3 regions of the Roseateles amylovorans genome follow, and region 1 is predicted to be linked to each of the others. Evidence: riboswitches for the same ligand, from Rfam matches in the RefSeq annotation. Region 1 holds a riboswitch; each other region holds the start of a gene.
The links. A riboswitch is a leader RNA that binds a small molecule or an ion and turns the genes downstream of it on or off. The one in region 1 is predicted to bind cobalamin.
Positions count from the first base shown of each region.

Region 2: it holds a riboswitch for cobalamin, as region 1 does, so the genes downstream of both, N4261_RS25485 (TonB-dependent receptor) here and N4261_RS21655 (TonB-dependent receptor) in region 1, are expected to answer to the same signal.
Region 3: it holds a riboswitch for cobalamin, as region 1 does, so the genes downstream of both, N4261_RS03990 (energy-coupling factor ABC transporter permease) here and N4261_RS21655 (TonB-dependent receptor) in region 1, are expected to answer to the same signal.

Region 1 covers NZ_CP104562.2:5,231,956-5,237,723, forward strand. Annotated here, with positions in the region: gene N4261_RS21650 (TonB-dependent receptor) at 1-623, shown strand, start outside; gene N4261_RS21655 (TonB-dependent receptor) at 767-2,899, opposite strand; cobalamin riboswitch at 3,020-3,269, opposite strand; gene N4261_RS21660 (hypothetical protein) at 3,348-3,839, opposite strand; gene N4261_RS21665 (hypothetical protein) at 3,907-4,503, opposite strand; gene N4261_RS21670 (VOC family protein) at 4,598-4,972, opposite strand; gene N4261_RS21675 (DEAD/DEAH box helicase) at 5,186-5,768, opposite strand, start outside.
Region 2 covers NZ_CP104562.2:6,162,937-6,168,704, reverse strand. Annotated here, with positions in the region: gene N4261_RS25490 (PepSY domain-containing protein) at 1-878, opposite strand, end outside; gene N4261_RS25485 (TonB-dependent receptor) at 865-3,186, opposite strand; cobalamin riboswitch at 3,304-3,559, opposite strand; gene N4261_RS25480 (DUF4394 domain-containing protein) at 3,756-4,628, shown strand; gene N4261_RS25475 (bestrophin-like domain) at 5,018-5,768, opposite strand, start outside.
Region 3 covers NZ_CP104562.2:897,592-903,359, forward strand. Annotated here, with positions in the region: gene cobM (precorrin-4 C(11)-methyltransferase) at 1-223, opposite strand, end outside; gene N4261_RS03975 (energy-coupling factor ABC transporter ATP-binding protein) at 210-1,121, opposite strand; gene cbiQ (cobalt ECF transporter T component CbiQ) at 1,118-1,864, opposite strand; gene N4261_RS03985 (energy-coupling factor ABC transporter substrate-binding protein) at 1,854-2,240, opposite strand; gene N4261_RS03990 (energy-coupling factor ABC transporter permease) at 2,237-2,917, opposite strand; cobalamin riboswitch at 3,047-3,253, opposite strand; gene proV (glycine betaine/L-proline ABC transporter ATP-binding protein ProV) at 3,772-5,073, shown strand; gene proW (glycine betaine/L-proline ABC transporter permease ProW) at 5,091-5,768, shown strand, end outside.

The DNA of each region.
Region 1 (5,768 bases):
CCACGAATCAGTCGCTGCCAAGCCGACGGTCGGAACAGGCGGAGCTGGGCTGGAAGTCGCAATGGCAGGACGGCCGGCTCAGTTCCGACGTGGCCGTGTACCGGCTGGCGCAGAACCACATGATTTCCTCGGACACGAGCACGCCCAGCAACTTTGATTTCAACCTGGCCGGCGATGCGCGGTCGCAAGGTGTCGAGGCCTCGCTGAGCGGCCGCCTGAGCGGACGCTTGAACACCAGCCTCACCTATGCCTACACGGAGGCGACCTACGGCGACAACGCCGTCTATGGCGGCAAGCGGGTGCCGAATGTGGCGCGGCATGCGGTGAATGTGTGGGGACAGTACGACTGGGGCCAAGGGTGGAAGACGGCGGCCAATGTGGCTGTGCAGAGCCGCCGCTTTGCCGATGAGGCCAACACCACCGTGCTGCCGGGCTATGCGCGCGTCGACCTGATTCAGAGCTGGACCGCGTCACTGGAAGGTGCTCAATCCTTGGCGCTGCAACTGGCCCTGCGCAATCTGTTCGACAAGGCCTATGACGTATCCAGTCATTTGCATGTGTCGCGATGGATCACGCCCGGCCAGGGGCGCAACGTATCGGTGACGGCCACCTACCAGTTCTGACGCTGCGCTGCCCGGCGGCGCAGCGGTCCTCAGGCGAACCGCTCACAGTCGCACGTCGTCATCGCGTGGATGGCGTCAACGCACCCCGGATCGCAGGCGGACGCCAGCCCGGGGGCCGACGTCCGATGCCGATGCGACCTCGATCAGAAGCTGCGTCGCAGCGTCACCCGCAGCGTGCGCGGCTCGGCGGGATGCAGGTGGCGATCCATCACCGGCGTGGCCTCTCCCGGCAGCTGCGATTCATAGAGGTACTCGATGTCGTTGACCTTGCGGTCGAACAGATTGAAGACATCCAGCGTCAGCTCGGTCTTCGGACCGAAGCGACGGCTCACCCGCAGGTTGGCGGTCAGCGACGAATGGGAGCGCTCGCTGTTGTCCTCGATCAGCGCGCCGCTGCCGAGGTAGCGCCAGTTGATGCCTGCGGACCAGGGACCGAGGTCGCGCAAGGTCACGCCGACCGAGGCGACCTTGTCCACCGCGTTGGGGATGCGGTTGCCGGCCGGGTCGGCGTCGGCAAAGCGCGCGTGGGTCCAGGCGAAGTCGGCATCCACCAGCAGCCATGGCAGCGGCACATAGCGGTTGTTCCATTCGATGCCGCGGCGTTTGCTGGGCCGATTGGCCTCGGTGGCACCGGCATCGCCCACATAAACCAGCTCCGAATCGAAATCCAGCTTCCACAAGGCCAGCGAGCTCTGCAGGCCGGGCAGCCATTCGCTGCGCAGGCCCAGCTCATAGCCCTTGGCCTTGACCAGGCCCGGCGCAGGATCCACGGCCGCGGTGACACCCCGCGCGTCATTGCTGTGAAAGCCGCGGCCGGCGTTCAGGAACAGCTCCGTGCGTGCCCAAGGCCCGAGCACCAGCGAGAACTTGGGCGACGCCAGCGTTTGCCGGGCACGCCCTGAATCGCCGTTGCCCGCGATGTGGGTGACATGGAAGCGCCCCTGGTCGGCACGCACGCCGACGACGGTGCGGGCCCACGGTGCGAGTTCGACGCTGGTCTGTCCATAAAGACTCAGCAGCGTTTCGCGGATCCGGTCGTCGCGCGTGGTCTCGATGACGGCGCGCTGCTGGGTCTGGAAAAGGCCGACGTCGGCGCGGTCCTGGCGCACCTGCAGGCCGACTTCGCTGCGCGCAGGCAACTCGCCAATGCTGTGCTCCCGCGCGTGGCTGGCGGAGAGTCCATAAACCTTGCGGTCGTCTCGCTGCGAGAACTGGTCGCCGGTGACCGGCCGTTCCATGGCGTAGGTGAAATTGGAGAACAGGGAGAGCTCATAGGCCATCGCGTAGGCGGCGACGCGGCTGTGCGCGCCATCCACATCGCGGGACCACTCGCCCGACAGACTGGTGCGCCGGGTGCGGCCTCCGTCGGTGGGGTCGATCGCATCAAAGCGGTCGAAGGGCCTCCCCTGCCAGGTGCCGGCGTCGATCAATCGCTGCGGCACCTGGTCGGTCGAGGTCCAGTGGGCACGGTAGTCGATCAGGCTGAGTTGCCAGCGGTCCACGCCTCGGGTGTTCGACAGGGTCAGCAGCAGGTTGCGACGGTCCAGGCCTTCGGGAACCGACCAAGGGCCATCGTTGCGCATCAGCTCAGCGGCGCCCAGCAATTGCAGGCTGCCGCTGAGCTCGGTGGAACCGGCCACCACGCCACGGCGATAAGCGCCCTCACCCAGGGTCACCGCCACAAAAGGCGCATCCAGGGCCCGCCGGTAAACCATGTCGGCGGAGCCGGCCGCGGCAAAGTTGCCGTTGGGCGCGAAGTAGGGCCCTTTGCGGTAATCGATGCGATCAACCAGCTCCGGGATCAGGAAGTTCAGGTCGGCGTACCCCTGTCCATGCGCATTGCTGGGGATGTTCACCGGCACGCCGTCGAGCGTGGTGGCGAAGTCAGTGCCATGGTCCAGATTGAAGCCGCGCAGGAAGTACTGGTTGGCTTTGCCGTCACCGCTGTGCTGGGTCACGATGAGGCCGGGCACGAATTCCAGCACCTCGCCAGGACGCAACGCAGGCCGGCTCTTGAGCAGCTCGGCGCGGATGCGGCCCTGCGACGCGGCATCGGTGCTGCCGACGCCGTTGTCATAGTGGCGGCCGTGGACTTCGACCGCATCGAGTTTTCGTTCGGGTGCGGCCACCACGTCAGCGGCGGGCTCGACGATGTCGGGCGCGGCCCAGGCGCCCGCGCTGCACCACAGCAACGCGGCGGCGGCACTGCATCGCAGGCCATGGGTCGTTCGCAGGGGGTGGCGCTCTGGCAGGGTGACAGGGGATGGGCGGGTCATTCGAAGCTCTCCATCGGCCTGCGTCCCCGCAGGCCTGTTCGGTGGAGGAAGCCGATGGAATGACACGCGCAGGCGAAACCACGCGAGCGCGCAGCGTCGACGGCGCGCCGCACCCCGCGGCTTCCGAGGCAGTCGAAGGCCGGTATCCGGGCTCGCGGCGTCTGCGGGCTGCCAAGGGCAATCCGACAGGGCGCACTCGCCTTCCCATGCCCGAGGGGCACAGTGGCTGTCGGCATAGAAGCCGACTTGAGCACGCTTTCAACCGCTGACCGTTGCGGGGGCAGCACAGGCTTTGCGTCGTGGGACGCGCACCTGTTTCCCGTTTAACCCGACCGCATCGCGGCCAGGCACCTTGGACTGTGGGGAGGCCGCTCAGCGAATCCTGCTGCCGGCGGCCGGGCGCGATTCTACGAGGAGACGATCGGCCAATGAAATCGGGCCCGCGCGATCACCTGGGCGGCTGCTGAAACTCGCCTTCCACCCACGCGGCCGCGCTGGTGTCGGTCAACCGGAAGCTGGCTGCCACACGCACCTGGGCGAGGGTCTCGCCCTGCTCGTTGCGCGCGCTCAGCGTGGCGTAGGGGTTGTCCTCGTCCGGGACGATGTCCAACAGCACCTGGATGCGCCCGGCCGGCGTGTCCACCTTGACGCTCTTGTGCAGCTTCGCGTGCAGTTGCTGCTCATGGCGACGCAGCACTTCGGAGGCCGTCTTCACCAGCGTGTGAAAGGCGGCTGCATCCAGCGGCTTGGGGTTCTTCTTGTCGCGCCCCATGGTCCAGGGGCCCACCAGCGCAGGCTCGGACTCGCCGACCAGGGTCATGGCCACGGCCCAGCCCTCGTCGTCTTCGTTCTTGATCACCTGCGCCGTCCAGCGCTCATCACGCCACAGCCGCGGCTCCTGAATGATGGTGACCTCGTCGTCGGAAAAATTCGTACTCATGCGACCGAAGGTATCACGGCGATCCGACTCGGCGTGCGGTGCCACCGCACTGCGCGTCAGCGATCGCTCAGCCTGCGACCGATCCCGCCAGTCCGCGCGCGGCGGATGCCGTGGCAGCGAGCGCCTCAGCGTACAAATCGAACACGAGCGGCTGCGGAGCGAACACCTCCGCCCACTCAATGCCGTTGTTGCGCGGCAGGCAGACGATGACATGACGGCCCTCGGCAAGCCGCTTGCTCGTGAAGCTGAGCGCGCCGGGTGTGTGGCCCGCACGGGGGTTATCGAACACCCAGGCCTCCAGGCAATGCGGAAACAGCGCCGCACCGTCAAATCGCTCGACCGGCACCGTGATCACGATGGTGCCGCGCTTGCCGCCACTGGCGTTCCAAAGGGACTCCCTGCCGCTGACAGGATCGCACGACAGATCGATCCGGAACTTGCCGCGGTCGGGCTGAAGAATGTCTGCGGAACGCTTCCAGAGCGGACCGTCCTTGTCGATGCCGTAGGCCCAGCATCCGTCGGCCATCGCCAGCAGCGGGCGCAGCACGGTCCGGTGCACCGCGTGGGTGGCGTCCAACCCACCTTCCCACTTCGCCTCCGACGTCAGCAAGCGGATGGTGAAATTCGATGAGCGCGCCACCAACGCGCGGTCGCTGTCCTTCATCCCCCCACCCCTTCAACCCTCGTTCGGTCCCTTGGAAAGAGCCTCATGGCGACCGGCCACCCCGCATCGGCGCGGACGCCCCCTGGCGTGTCGCTCACGCCTCCGGCCGATGGCACACCGCTTCAATGTTGTGCCCATCCGGATCGATGACGAACGCGGCGTAATAGTTGGCGTGGTACTTCGTCCGAAGTCCGGGCGGCCCGTTGTCCTTGCCGCCGGCCTCCAGCGCAGCGCGATAGAACTCATCCACCGACTCACGCCGCTTGGCGGAGAAGGCCACATGCAGGTGAGCAGGCTTTTCCTGGGTCTCGAAGAGGCACAGCGAGGGCTCGCCCTCGCCGCACAGTTCGATGCCGTAGGACGGCACGCCCTCCGACACCACCGCCACGCCCAGAGGCGCCAGCGCCTTCACATAGAACGCCCGGCTCGCGGCGTAGTTGCTGACACCAAACTTGACGTGGTCAAACATGCGTGCTCCTGAGGCTGGATCCCCGACGGATGACGGGCGGCACCGAGCATACCGCCACCCCGTCACGGACCGCTGCGGGTCGCCCCCACGCCGCCCAGGCCGCCCACGCGTCCACGCGTCCACGCGTCCACGCGTCCACGCTCATGATGCGCTCGTGGTGCGCCGCTGATGCCCCGGTGAGGCGACCGCGAATCCTCACGGTCCAGCCCCGACCTACTCGCCTCGCGCCGCAGCTGCTCTCAGCTTGTCCTTCTTGCTAGGTCGGCGGCCCTTGATGCCGCCGGCGGCGGTGTCCGGCGTCACGGTCTCGGTGGGCTCGAAGCCCGCAATGCGCTCACGCGCCACGCGTCGACCCTCGCGCTTTTCGATCAGCCGAAAATGCGCCTCCGCGGCCGCGGGAATGAAGCTCACCGCCAAGCCATCCGCCCCGGCACGTGCGGTGCGTCCGATGCGATGCACATAGTCCACCGCCGAACGCGGCAGGTCGTAGTTCACCACCACCGGCAATTGCGCGATGTCGATGCCGCGCCCGCCCAGATCGGTGGCCACCAGCACCCGCAGCTTGCCTGCCTTGAAGTCGGCCAGCATCCGCGTCCGCGCGCCCTGGCTGGCGTCGCCATGGAAGGCGGCCGCCTCCAGGCCGGCCTTGCGCAGCTTGTCCGCCACATGGTCGCAGGCATAGCGGGTGGCGACGAACACCAGCACCCGCGTCCACCCCCCCTGACCGATCAGATGACGCAGCAGCGGCGTGCGACGCGCCGCATCCACCTCGATCGCGCGCTCTTCGATCTTTCCC
Region 2 (5,768 bases), 930 kb from region 1:
AAGCCGCCCATCAGGCCGGTCAGATGGTGCCAGCGCATCCATCCACGGTACGGAGAGCAACTGCCGTTCTTGAAACGCTGGCGCAGCCGCACGCGCATCAGGCCGATCACCATGCCGGAGACCGCCGAGGCAATGCCCGCGCCGCTGACCCACAACACCACGGTGCGCCACAGCGGTGGGTCGGCGCGCAGCGGCGTGAAGTAGAGCCAATGCGGCACCGAACCCAGCCAGTTCCAGAAGCGCTCATGGCGGGTGGTGTCGCGCACGACCTCGCCGGTGACGGCGGAGATGTAGAGCATGGTGCCTGCGGCATCACCCACCTCCACGCGGTGCAGCGGCCGCAGCGCGTCCAGACCTTGCGGCACCGTCCACTGATCGCGATCGAGGGTCTCGACCACGCGGGCGCCCGGCGATCGGGAGAAGGCCTGACCGATGCGAGTGGCCGCCGTCGCGTCCACCGGCCCGAGGGCGCGGCCATTGACGGCGGACCACGCATGCGCTCGTCCCTTCGCATCCACGACCCGCCAGACCGGTTGGAATGCGTCGCCCTCGGGTGTGGCGGTGGCCATCATCTCCAGTGTCATGCGGCGTGGCGGCCGTGCACGAACCGCGTCCGGCAGCTCGCGCCACACCGCGGCCGGATTCACCCGGACCTGATCGGTGCGCAGTGGCGCCAGTCCGGTGAGCCGCTCTGCCTGGGTGAGCGCGGGATAGCCCACGAACATCATCACCAGCCCCGACAGGAACCAGATGACGAAGAGCAGGCAGCCGGCGATGCCCAGCCAACGGTGGGTCAGATAGAGCGCGCGTCGAAGCACCGGCCACGCCGGTGCCACAGCGGCCCAGCGGCGGGGCGCTGCCGTGTCAGAAGCGGACATAGGCGGACAGCTCCACGCTGCGCGGCCGTCCGAGCAGCCACTGGTTGCCGTTGTTGGACGTGCTGATCGCATAGGTCCGATCCAGCAGGTTGACGATCTGCAGGCCGAGGCGAAGATCCGGCCGTGCCTGCCAAGCGAGCACGGCATCGGTCACCGTGTAGGACGCGATCTGTCGGCTGTTGGCGGTGTCCACTTGTCGGCGTCCCACGTGGCGGATGCCGGCCGAGGCGGTCCAGTCGCTCAGGAGGCGCCAGTGCAGCCAGGCATTGGCGGTGGTCTCCGGGACGCCCGTCGGCGTGTTGCCATCGCGAGAGACCAGCGTGCCGCCGACGATCTCCCGGAAGTCGTCATAGCGCGCCCTCAGCCGCGCGACGTTGGCCTCCAGGCGCCAGGCGCTGCCCAGCGCCAGCTCGACCGAGGCCTCCACCCCTTGCGACGACTGCTGGCCGATCTGCTGCTGCACGTTGGGCTGGATCGGATCGCGCGAGAGCAGCTTGTTCTTCTCGATGCGGTAGCCCGCCACGGTCCAGGCGCTGCGTCGATCGGACAGCAGTTGCTTGTAACCGACCTCGACCTGCCGGCCGGTGGTCAGCTCGAACTGCTGCTGCGCGGCCGAGGTGGTGAGCAAGGCGCCGAGCGGATCGACCGCACGGCCGATCTGCGCATACGCCGACTGGGTAGACGAGGGCGCGAACACCAGTCCCAGACGGCCGGTGGTGACGTTGAAGCGTTTGTCGAAGCTGTTGGCCGGCGCGACCAGATCCTCCCGAGCGATCTTCGCGTGGTCCTGGCGCAGACCCGCCACAACCGACCACTGCGCATTCACCGCCAGGCGGTTCTCCAGGAACAAGGCCTGTGTGGTGGACCGGGCACGGTAGCGCGGCGTGTAGGGATAGGCGGCCTGATAGCGGCCCACGACCGGATCGAAGGGATCGACACCGATGCTGCCGCTGAAATAGGGCGAATCGTTGATGTGGGTGAAGCGGATGCGGTTGAACTCCAGCCCGAGGCTGAGCTGGTTCTCCATGCCGGCCACGGCCTGTCGGAGCCGCAGATCGCTGCGATTGCCCAGCTGCTCCTGCACATGGCCGATTTCCAGGAAGCTGCTCTGCTTCACTTGGCCGGTGGCCGCGTCCCAGGTGTAGCTCTCGGCATTACGCCAATGCCTGCGGCTGTCGAGGTGATAGAGCTGGTTGCGCAGCTGCACCGTGTCGGTCGGTGTCCATTGGGCGTCCAGCCGGGTCCAACGGTCGCGGTACTTGATCGCGGCATCCTCGGCGTTGTAGTTCTGGTGCCTGGTGCGATCGTCCAGCCGACCGTTGATCAGCGGCACGCCGAAATACGTCTGCGGCTGTTGATGGCCTTCGTCCCGGGACAGCGTGAGGTTGAGCGAGGGTGAGAGGTCCAGACGCAGCGCGCCGCCGACGGCCAGGCTTTCGGCATCGCCCCGGGCCATGAAACCGTCGGTCTTGCGGTGGCTGATGTCCACGCGGTAGGACCAGCGCTCATCGAGCGCGCCGCCGCTGCCGTAGGCGAGTTGGCGGGTGTGGTCGGCCCCGAGCGCGAGGCGGGCTTCCTGCCGAATCGGCGTGCGGGTCGGCTTCTTGGGCACCAGGTTGATGGCCGCGCCGATGGCGCCTTCGCCATAGATCACCGAGGCGGCGCCGCGCAGGACCTCGATGCGATCGGTGGACCAGGGGTCGAAGGGGAAGGTGATCGTGCCCGCCGCCACGTAGAGCCGGGTGCCATCGAACAGCTGCATCACCGAGCCATGGCCATTGAAGCCGCGCGCGCCCATGGACGTGCCCCCGTTGCCCGGCGCAGCGGACATCGAGAGACCGGTGGCGCGGCTGGCCGCCTCCAGCACGGTGAGGTCGCCGCGTTCGCGGATCGTGTCGCCGCTCAGCAGCTCGATGCTCGCGGGGGTCTCGAGCGGGGTTAGGCCCAAGCGGCTGGCGGTCGTCGGCGTGGTGAGGGTGGGCTTGGCCTCGGTCTTGCCGCTGATGCGCACCTCGGGCAGCGTGCTGGAGCCGGCGGCCCCGGGCGTGATGGCCACCGCTGCTGTCGTGGTGGCGGTAGTTGTGGCTGTGGTTGTGGCTGTAGCTGTGGCTGTGGCTGTGGCTGTGGCCGTCGCCGTCGCCGTCGCCATGACGGTTGGCGGATCCTGCGCGCTGGCCAGGCCGGTCAGGCCCAGGCCAGCCACCGTGCAGGCGATGGCCAGCGGGCTGGGGGCAAGGGCGGGTGCGGTGTGGCCGTGGCCGCAGGCGCGGCGGATGGTCGTGGTGAATCCACGAGCGAGGCGGGTCATGGGTGGGCTCCATCGGCCCGCGTCCCCGCAGGCCATTGCTGTGAATGGAGGCCGACGGGGCGAGCACGGACGACGCCGCACAGGCGTGCGACGCCGACGGCGCACCGCACCCCGCGGCTTCCGGAGCAGTTGCAGGCCGGTATCCGGGCTCGCGGCGTGTTTCGGAATGCGGTGGGCGCATCCCGGAACCGAGTCCTCGCCTTCCCATGCCCTGAGGGACACAGTGACCGTCGACGTGCGGACGCCGACATGAGGACTCTTGAACCGCTGACCGTTGCGGGGGCAGCACAGGCCTTGCATCGCAGGGATGCGCACCTGTTTCCCGTTTAACCCAGCCGTGAGACGGCCGGGCACCTTCAACTGATGATCTGCCGACGACACAGGGCCGTGCAGCGGCGGCGATTCTAGGGGAGTCTGCGCGCGGCCAAGCAGAGTGCGCAGTTTTCCTCATCCTCCCCCGCACGCACGCGATGGACGGGTGAGGGACGTGACAAGCGCATTCGCAAGCGCGAGGATCGTGTTCCCACTCATGCTGTCAGGGAGAGGTTATGGCGAATCGAGTCTTGCCCATGTGGCCACGGGGGCCGCTGCTCGGCATTGCGGCCGTGCTGTCGGCCTGTTCGACGACGATGGAGGCGCCGCTCGGTCCTCCAGCCAAGGAAGTGGCGGTGGCCGTCACCGCTGCCAATGAGCTGATCCAGTTCAATGCGGGGCAGCCGCAAAAGGTCCTGTGGACCAAGCCGCTGCAGGGTCTGTCCTCCGGCGAGCGCCTGCTGGGCATCGACTACCGGGTGGCCCGCGGCCAGTTGTATGGCCTGGGAAGCACCGGCCAGCTCTATCGCATCCATACCGGCACCGGGCAGACCGAAAAAATCGGCACGCCGGTGGCCCTGCCCTCCGACGGAGCGACGGAATGGGGCGTTGATTTCAATCCCACGGTCGACCGCATTCGTGTGGTCAATGACGCCGGCGTGAACATGCGGCTGCATCCGGACACCGGGGCGGTGGTGGATTCGAACCCGGACCAGCCGGGCGTGCAACTGGACGGCCGACTGGTCTACGACAGCGCGGATGTGAACGTGGACAAGACGCCTGGCATCGTCGCGGCGGGCTACACCTACAACAAGGACAACGAGAAGATCACGACCAACTACGCGCTCGACGGCAAGCTCGGCGTGCTGGTGCATCAGGGGTCGAAGGAAGGTGTTCAGCCGGTGGTCTCGCCCAACACGGGGCGCCTGTTCACTGTCGGCTCCCTGGGCATCGGCAGCTTTGCCAAGGCCACATTGGACCTCTCCGACATCGGCAACGTGGCCTACAGCGCGGTGTCGTCCCAAGGCAAGTCGACCTGGTATCGGATCGACCTGATGACCGGCAAGGCCACGCGCATCGGCAGTGTGGGCGTTTCATCTGAAGTGGTGGGCGCGGCGATCGAGCCTTGAGCTGCGCGTCGTGGTGCCGTCAGCTGTGAGCCCCGGGCACGGAAGCGCCAGCCGCTGCGGCGTTGACGGTGTCGAGTCGATGAAAAAAAGGAGCCCGCACAAGCGGGCTCCTTCGGTGCCGCACTTTCAGGCGGCGTTCTTCCGGATTGATATCGGTGGACGCGCCCTCATCGATGTCGGCGCGACGAATGTCCTCTGACACTGGCAGGCAGTGAACAACGGCAACGGGCAGTGGCTCCACGCCGCGATTGCAGAAGGCCGATCCCGCCAGTGCGGAATGAGCGCGTTCGATAGCATGCCGTGGCAATCCCCTTTCGCGCCGATCGGCAGATGCATCGGGTTCAGGTGTTGTGGCCCATGGACATGCGAGTGAGGCAACGCCGGGCGATTCATCGAGGCCCCAAGTCCCACTGCGCCATCTCTTGAAGGCTGATCTCGTAGGGCTGGGGGCTTACGCTCTGCTCGCCGACGAAGGGCCGGTCCATCTGCACGATGAAGAAGAACACCAGCCCGGTCGAACACGAGAGCAGGGCCACCGCCGTGCGGTTGAACGCCGTCGGGGGCAGAACCAGCATTGGCATCAGCGAAAGCACGCCGCCCGCGATGACGACGAACCACAGCGTGGCGGGCACCGACAGCTCACTGGCGCTGACGCGATCAAGCCGGAACTTCAGCACCTCATTCATGCGAGCCCAGATCTCGGTCAGCAGAATGGTCTGGGCCGGCGTGGTCGGCTCCACCGTCTGCAAGGCGCGAAAGATGCGGTTGATGCGGTCGCCGTTGTCGCGGTGGCCGGGCTCCTTCTGCATCTTCACCCATTCGTCGTCCACGATGCTGCGCGTGTATTCCCGAAGCCGCTCCCGCGCGGCCAATGCAGCCGGTGTGCCCAGCACCCCTAGGTCCCGCGCCAGTTCACTGATGGTGACGGCCTCATTGCTCACCGCGTTGTCCGCAGACCGATAGGCGTCCCAGACGGAGACGGCACAGAAGGCGAGCAGCAGCGAATTGAGCGTGGCAACCAGTGCCAGCAGCGTCATGGCCAAGCCCTTGTCTGCTTCCTCGAATCGGGGCTTCAAGAAGCGATGGATGACCTCGAAGCTGGCCATGGCCGGGACCATCCATCCGGTCATCAGCAAGACG
Region 3 (5,768 bases), 2.0 Mb from region 1:
GGGTGATCAGCCAATCGGTCATCTCTTCCAAGGTCATGTCCTTGGAGTCGCGGATGTCGCAGCCCGGCGGCGCATACGCGGTGGCCGCGCGATCGACCAGCGAGCCGGCGAACAGCACCGCGCCGGCCTGGGACAGCAGCTTCTGTCCCTTCACGGTGATCAGCTCCGGATCGCCCGGACCGGCCCCGACGAACCAGATGGTGCCGGGATCATGCAGCGTCATGACAGGGTCTCTCGTGAGGATGAGGGTGAATGTGAGGATGCGGTTGAGCCTGCGGTTGAGGCGTCAACCCGTTCCGCAGTTGGTCGAGCAGGCGTGGCATCGACCGCGGCACCGGCGTGGCCGGCAGCACGCCGCGTCGCACCAGTTCCTGATGCACGGCGATGACCTCCGGTGGCGATTGACCGGCGTCCAGCCAGGCTTGCGGCTGCGCCATCAGTCGATCCGCCGACTCGGACAGGCGGCAGCGGCCGGCGACCATCAGATGCAGCTCATCCGCCCAGTCCGCCGCAAAGGCAGCATCGTGGGTGGAGATCAACACGGTGACGCCGTGCCGAGCCACCAGATCGTCCAGCAGCTGTTGCAGGTCGCGCTGCATCGGTGCGTCCAGGCCGGCCATCGGCTCATCCAGCACCAGCAGCTGCGGCTGCATCGCCAGCACGCCGGCCAGGCAGACGCGCTTCTTCTGACCGAAGCTCAGGTGATGCACCGGCGATCGCGCATGAGCGCGCATGCCGACCGCGTCCAGCGCTGCCGCCACCCGGGTGCGGACATCGTGCTCGCCCAGGCCCAGGTTGAGCGGGCCGAAGGAGACGTCCTCTTCCACATGCGCGGAGAACAGCTGGCGGTCCGGGTTCTGGAACACCAGGCCGACCTGCTGCCGCAGCGCGCGCAGCCCGGCGCGGTCATAGGCCACCGGATGGCCTTGCCAGTGCAGATGACCGGAGGTCGGCCGCAGCAGCCCGTTGAGGTGCTGCATCAACGTCGTCTTGCCGGCGCCATTCGCACCCAGCAGCGCATTGCGGCTGCCGGCGCGCAGGCGGAGGTGGCAATCGTCCAGGCCGGGTGTGCCATCTGGATAGCGGTAGCTGGCGGACACCAGTTCGATCAAGGTGGTCATGCCCAGCGTCCCCAGGCGGCGAGCAGGATCAGTCCGATGGCTGCCGCGGCGGCGACGGCTCCTTCACGCCGTCCGTTCGGATGCGCGGCGTGAAGGAACCGCAGCGTGCCGTCGAAGTTCCTGGCATCGGCGGCGGCCTGCAGCGCGCTTGCACGCATCCAGCACTGCACCGCCATCTGGCTGATCAGCTGTGCGGTGGATCGGAGTGATTGCAGGCGGCCCGCATGGCCCAGTCGCGCACGTTGTGCGGTCAGACCGTCGGACCAGGCGTCCCCCAGCACCGACTGCATGCGGTAGGTCACGGCCATCAGGTCCGCCAGCACCGCCGGGCATCGCAGGCGACGCAGCAGGGCGAGCAGATCGCCCAGCGGCGTGGTGAGCACCAGCCACAGCAGCGCAGCGCACAGCGCCATCGCGCGGGTGGCAATCATCAGCACCTGGGGCAGCATCTCGGTGGCCAGCCGCCAGGTGGGCGCGCCCGGCGACGGGTTCACGGTCACCAGCATCGTCAGGCAGGACAGCATCAGGAAGCCCATCGGCGCCATGGCCACGCGCAGATAGTCGCGCAGCGGAATGCGTGCTCCCGCCACGGTGACGGTGGCCACGAGCGCCGCCAAGCCCGCCGCCATCCACGGCGACGGTGCCAGCCAGGCAGCCGCCATGGCACCGCCGGCGAAGATCGCCTTGGCCGATGGGGCCACCGCGCGCCAAGGGCTGGCATACGCCAGCCGCTCAATGATCACTGCGGTCTGCCCGTGTGTCGTTCGACGACGGCGCTGGCACGGCATGCGCGTCGGGCGGCGTCGCGTCCTTGGGGGCCATCGCCGCACGGGCTTTCGACACACCGAGCCAATAGCCGATCACGCCGGCGCCCAAGGCCGCCTGCAAGGCAAACAGCAACGATGCGATCTCGCCACTGGACGGTTCCAGCACCGGGCTGAACCACGGCTGGTAATCCGGTGCGATTTGGGTGATGGCCTGCTGCGCGCGGGCATCGGCGCCTTGGAACAGCTCGCCCGGTGCGCCGGAGGCATCCGGGGGGGGCGATCCCACCCAGATCAGCGGCAGGGCGGTCAGCAGGACCACGGCGGTCAGCAGCAGCCAGGTGCGGCGGCTCATGGCGTGGTCCTCCGCGGATGGGCCAGCACCGGCATCAGGCGGAGTTCGTTCGCATTGAACTGCGCCATCGCATTGACCACGAGCACCGTCAGCAGCCCTTCGGTGATGGCCAGCGGCACCTGGGTGAACGCGAAGATGCCGCCGAATTTCTCGAACGACAGCAGCACGCCGCCCACCGGATCCGGGAAGGCCAGCGCCAGTTGCACGGAGGTCGTCACATAGGTGGACAAATCGCCCAGGCAGGCTGCGAGGAACACCGCCATGCTGCGCGTCAGACCCAGTGCGCAGCCCAGGCGGAACACGCCATAGGCGACGAAGGGACCGACGATGGCCATTGAGAACACGTTCGCGCCCAGCGTGGTCAGGCCGCCATGCGCGAGCAGCAGCGCCTGGAACAGCAGCACCACGAAGCCGACCGGCACCATGGCCGCAGGACCGAACAGCAAGGCGCCCAGACCGACGCCGGTCGGATGCGAGCAACTGCCGGTCACCGACGGCAGTTTGAGTGCGGACAGCAGGAACGCAAAGGCGGCGCTGACGCCCAAGAGCATGCGTTGCTCCGGATGCGACCGCAGGGTGCGGCTCACCGAGTGCAGGCCCCAGGCCAGAAAGGGCGCGGACGCTGCCGTCCATGCCAGCGCATGCGTGAAAGGCAGGAAGCCCTCCATGATGTGCATTCGATACCTCCCGTCGAATGGTTGAACTCACCACCAATCGACAGGGCTATTGACGCGACATCAGCACGGAGACGGCCAGGAGCTGGCCACGCGGCGCCGACAGCGGCTTCCCTCGCCCCGGGGAATGGTGCTGACACTCGCCATCGGGCCGGTATTCTGGCTCGCCATCGTCCTTCCCTGCGCCTTCCCGTGACGGATCACAGTGGCTGGTTGCAGGGTCGTCTGGCTTACAGCAGCGGGGGCTGCACCGGAATGGCTGTGGATCACAGCGTCACCGGTTTCCCGTTTAACGTTTCGTCCGGCAGGACGGAACGCACCCAAGGCGGAGCGCATGTTAACCGCATCGAGGTGGGGTGGTGGCGGCCTCGTTGGGCGTCATGCGCCCGTTCGGGTTGACCCCAGGCCCGCATGGCGATTAAGGTGTCGCCTCTCTCGCCGATCAAGACGCCATGAGACGGTGTGTCACACCGACCCTTGATCGCCCTCGCACTACTCGCTGATCGTTCGAATCACGTCGCGGTGCAGGTCTCACGCCGCCGGGCTTGTCTCTACATCCCCGGCATCTCCGGCCGGTTCGCCCGGCCCCATTGCCACGCCAGGCTCGTCCAGGCGGCGCCCCTCGACCAGGCCCGCCGTCTGTGAATGAAGTCGCCGGCGGGGACTGGTCTCGTCCTCTCGTCGTCAGTGCCCGCCTGCAGCCCCTTCGGCCTGCCGAGGCCTGTCGCATGCGCCGCTCGTCGGACCTCGCATGCCGGCCTTCGGTCCGCCGCATCGGTTCCTGGCGTGATCCTCGCCTGTCGCGCCACTGAGCCGACGGCGAGACCGTCATCGCTGCACGCAAAGGAGCTCCGCACATGGCCAAAGGCATTCTCATCGACCACGTCTTCAAGGTCTTCGGCGACCGGCCCGACGACGCCCTGGCGCTCGTGCGCCAGGGCGTGAGCAAGCAGGAGATCCTGGCGCGCACCGGTCAATCGATCGGCGTGTTCGATGCCAGCTTCGAGATCCAGCCCGGCGAGATCTTCGTGATCATGGGCCTGTCGGGTTCCGGCAAGTCCACCCTGGTCCGTCTGCTCAACCGGCTGATCGAGCCCAGCGCGGGCCGCATCGTGATCGATGGCCATGACATCAACACCCACAGCGATGCCGCACTACGTGCCCTGCGCCGCAAGGACATCAGCATGGTGTTCCAGTCCTTCGCCCTCATGCCGCACATGACAGTGCGCGAGAACACCGCCTTCGGCCTGGAACTCGCGGGCGCCGGCAAGCACGACCGCCTTCGACTGGCCGACGAGGCCCTAGCCCAGGTGGGGCTCACCGGATGGGGCGACAGCTATCCGGACGAACTCTCCGGTGGCATGCAGCAGCGCGTCGGCTTGGCGCGCGCGCTGGCGGCGGACCCGTCGGTGCTGCTGATGGACGAGGCCTTTTCCGCGCTGGACCCGATCGTGCGCACCGAGATGCAATCGGAGCTGCTGCGGCTGCAGCAGGTCCGTCGCCGCACCATTGTGTTCATCTCCCACGATCTGGATGAAGCGATGCGCATCGGCGACCGCATCGCGATCATGAAGGACGGCCGGGTGGTGCAGGTCGGCACGCCCGATGAGATCCTGCGCGATCCGGCCGATGACTTTGTCCGCAGTTTCGTGCGGGGCGTGGATGCAGCCGCCGTCTTCAAGGCGGCCGACATTGCGCGCCAGCCGCTGGTCGTCGTCTCCGAGCATCAGGACCGAGGCGCCCGCGCGGCGCTCAAGCAGTTGGAGGACCAGGACCGCGAGTTCGCCTATGTGGTGAGCCCGCAGCGTCGTTATCTGGGAACCGTCTCGGCCGACACGCTGCGCGCCGCTTTGGACGGCCATGTCGGGCCCTTGGGCTTGCGCCGCGCCTTCCTGCCGGATCTGGCCGCCATCGCCGCCGATGCGCCGGTGGCGGGCCTGGTCGGCCAGGTGGCCCAGTCCCGCTGCGCGGTGCCGGTGGTGGACGAGGACGGCCGCTTCCGCGGCGCCATCAGCAAGACCACGCTGCTGAAGTTCCTGGACCGGGACACCCCACCGATCGAGTCCCCGCCACCCACCGACCCTTACCACCGAACAGAGACCGCGCCACCGTCACCCATCGAGACGTCTGCGCAGCCCGCTGCAGCCGCTGCCCATTGATCCGAGGAGCCCCCCCGATGAATGACACCCCACAGCCGGTCGAGCTCGCGGCGTCCGACGCCCTGACCCACACCCTGAACCACACCCTGAACCACACACAGGCCGGCGCCCAGCCCGACACCTTCTCCGAGCCCTTGCCCAACGCCTCGTCTGAGGCCTTCTCCGCCGGCGTCGCGCCGGCCCAGCCATCGCCCGGCGAGATCGATCCGTGGGAAGCCATGTCCCACGCGGCCGACGCGAGCGGGTCCTTCACCTGGCTGGACGCCCCCGCCCACGGGGCTGCCGGGCTCGGCGACACGGCCGCCAGCGCCACCGGCTTCCCTCTTCAACAGTTGTGGAACGGCGCCTTGCCGGTCGAGGACTGGATCAATCACGGCCTGGGCTGGGTCGTCGCCCACTTCCGCCCCTTCTTCCAGGGGATCCGGCTGCCCATCGATGCGACCTTGAACCAGATCCAGGCCTTGCTCAACGGCCTGCCCGCGCTGGCCATGATCGCGCTGATCGGCCTGCTGGCCTGGCAATTCGCCGGGCGCAAGCTGGCCATCGGCACCGTGGCGGCCTTGCTGGTCGTGGCGGCCCTGGGCATCTGGCCGGAGGCGATGGTGACCCTGTCGCTGGTGCTGACCTCCTTGCTGTTCTGTCTGCTGGTCGGTCTGCCGCTGGGCGTGCTGTTGGCCAGCAGCGATCGGGCCGAG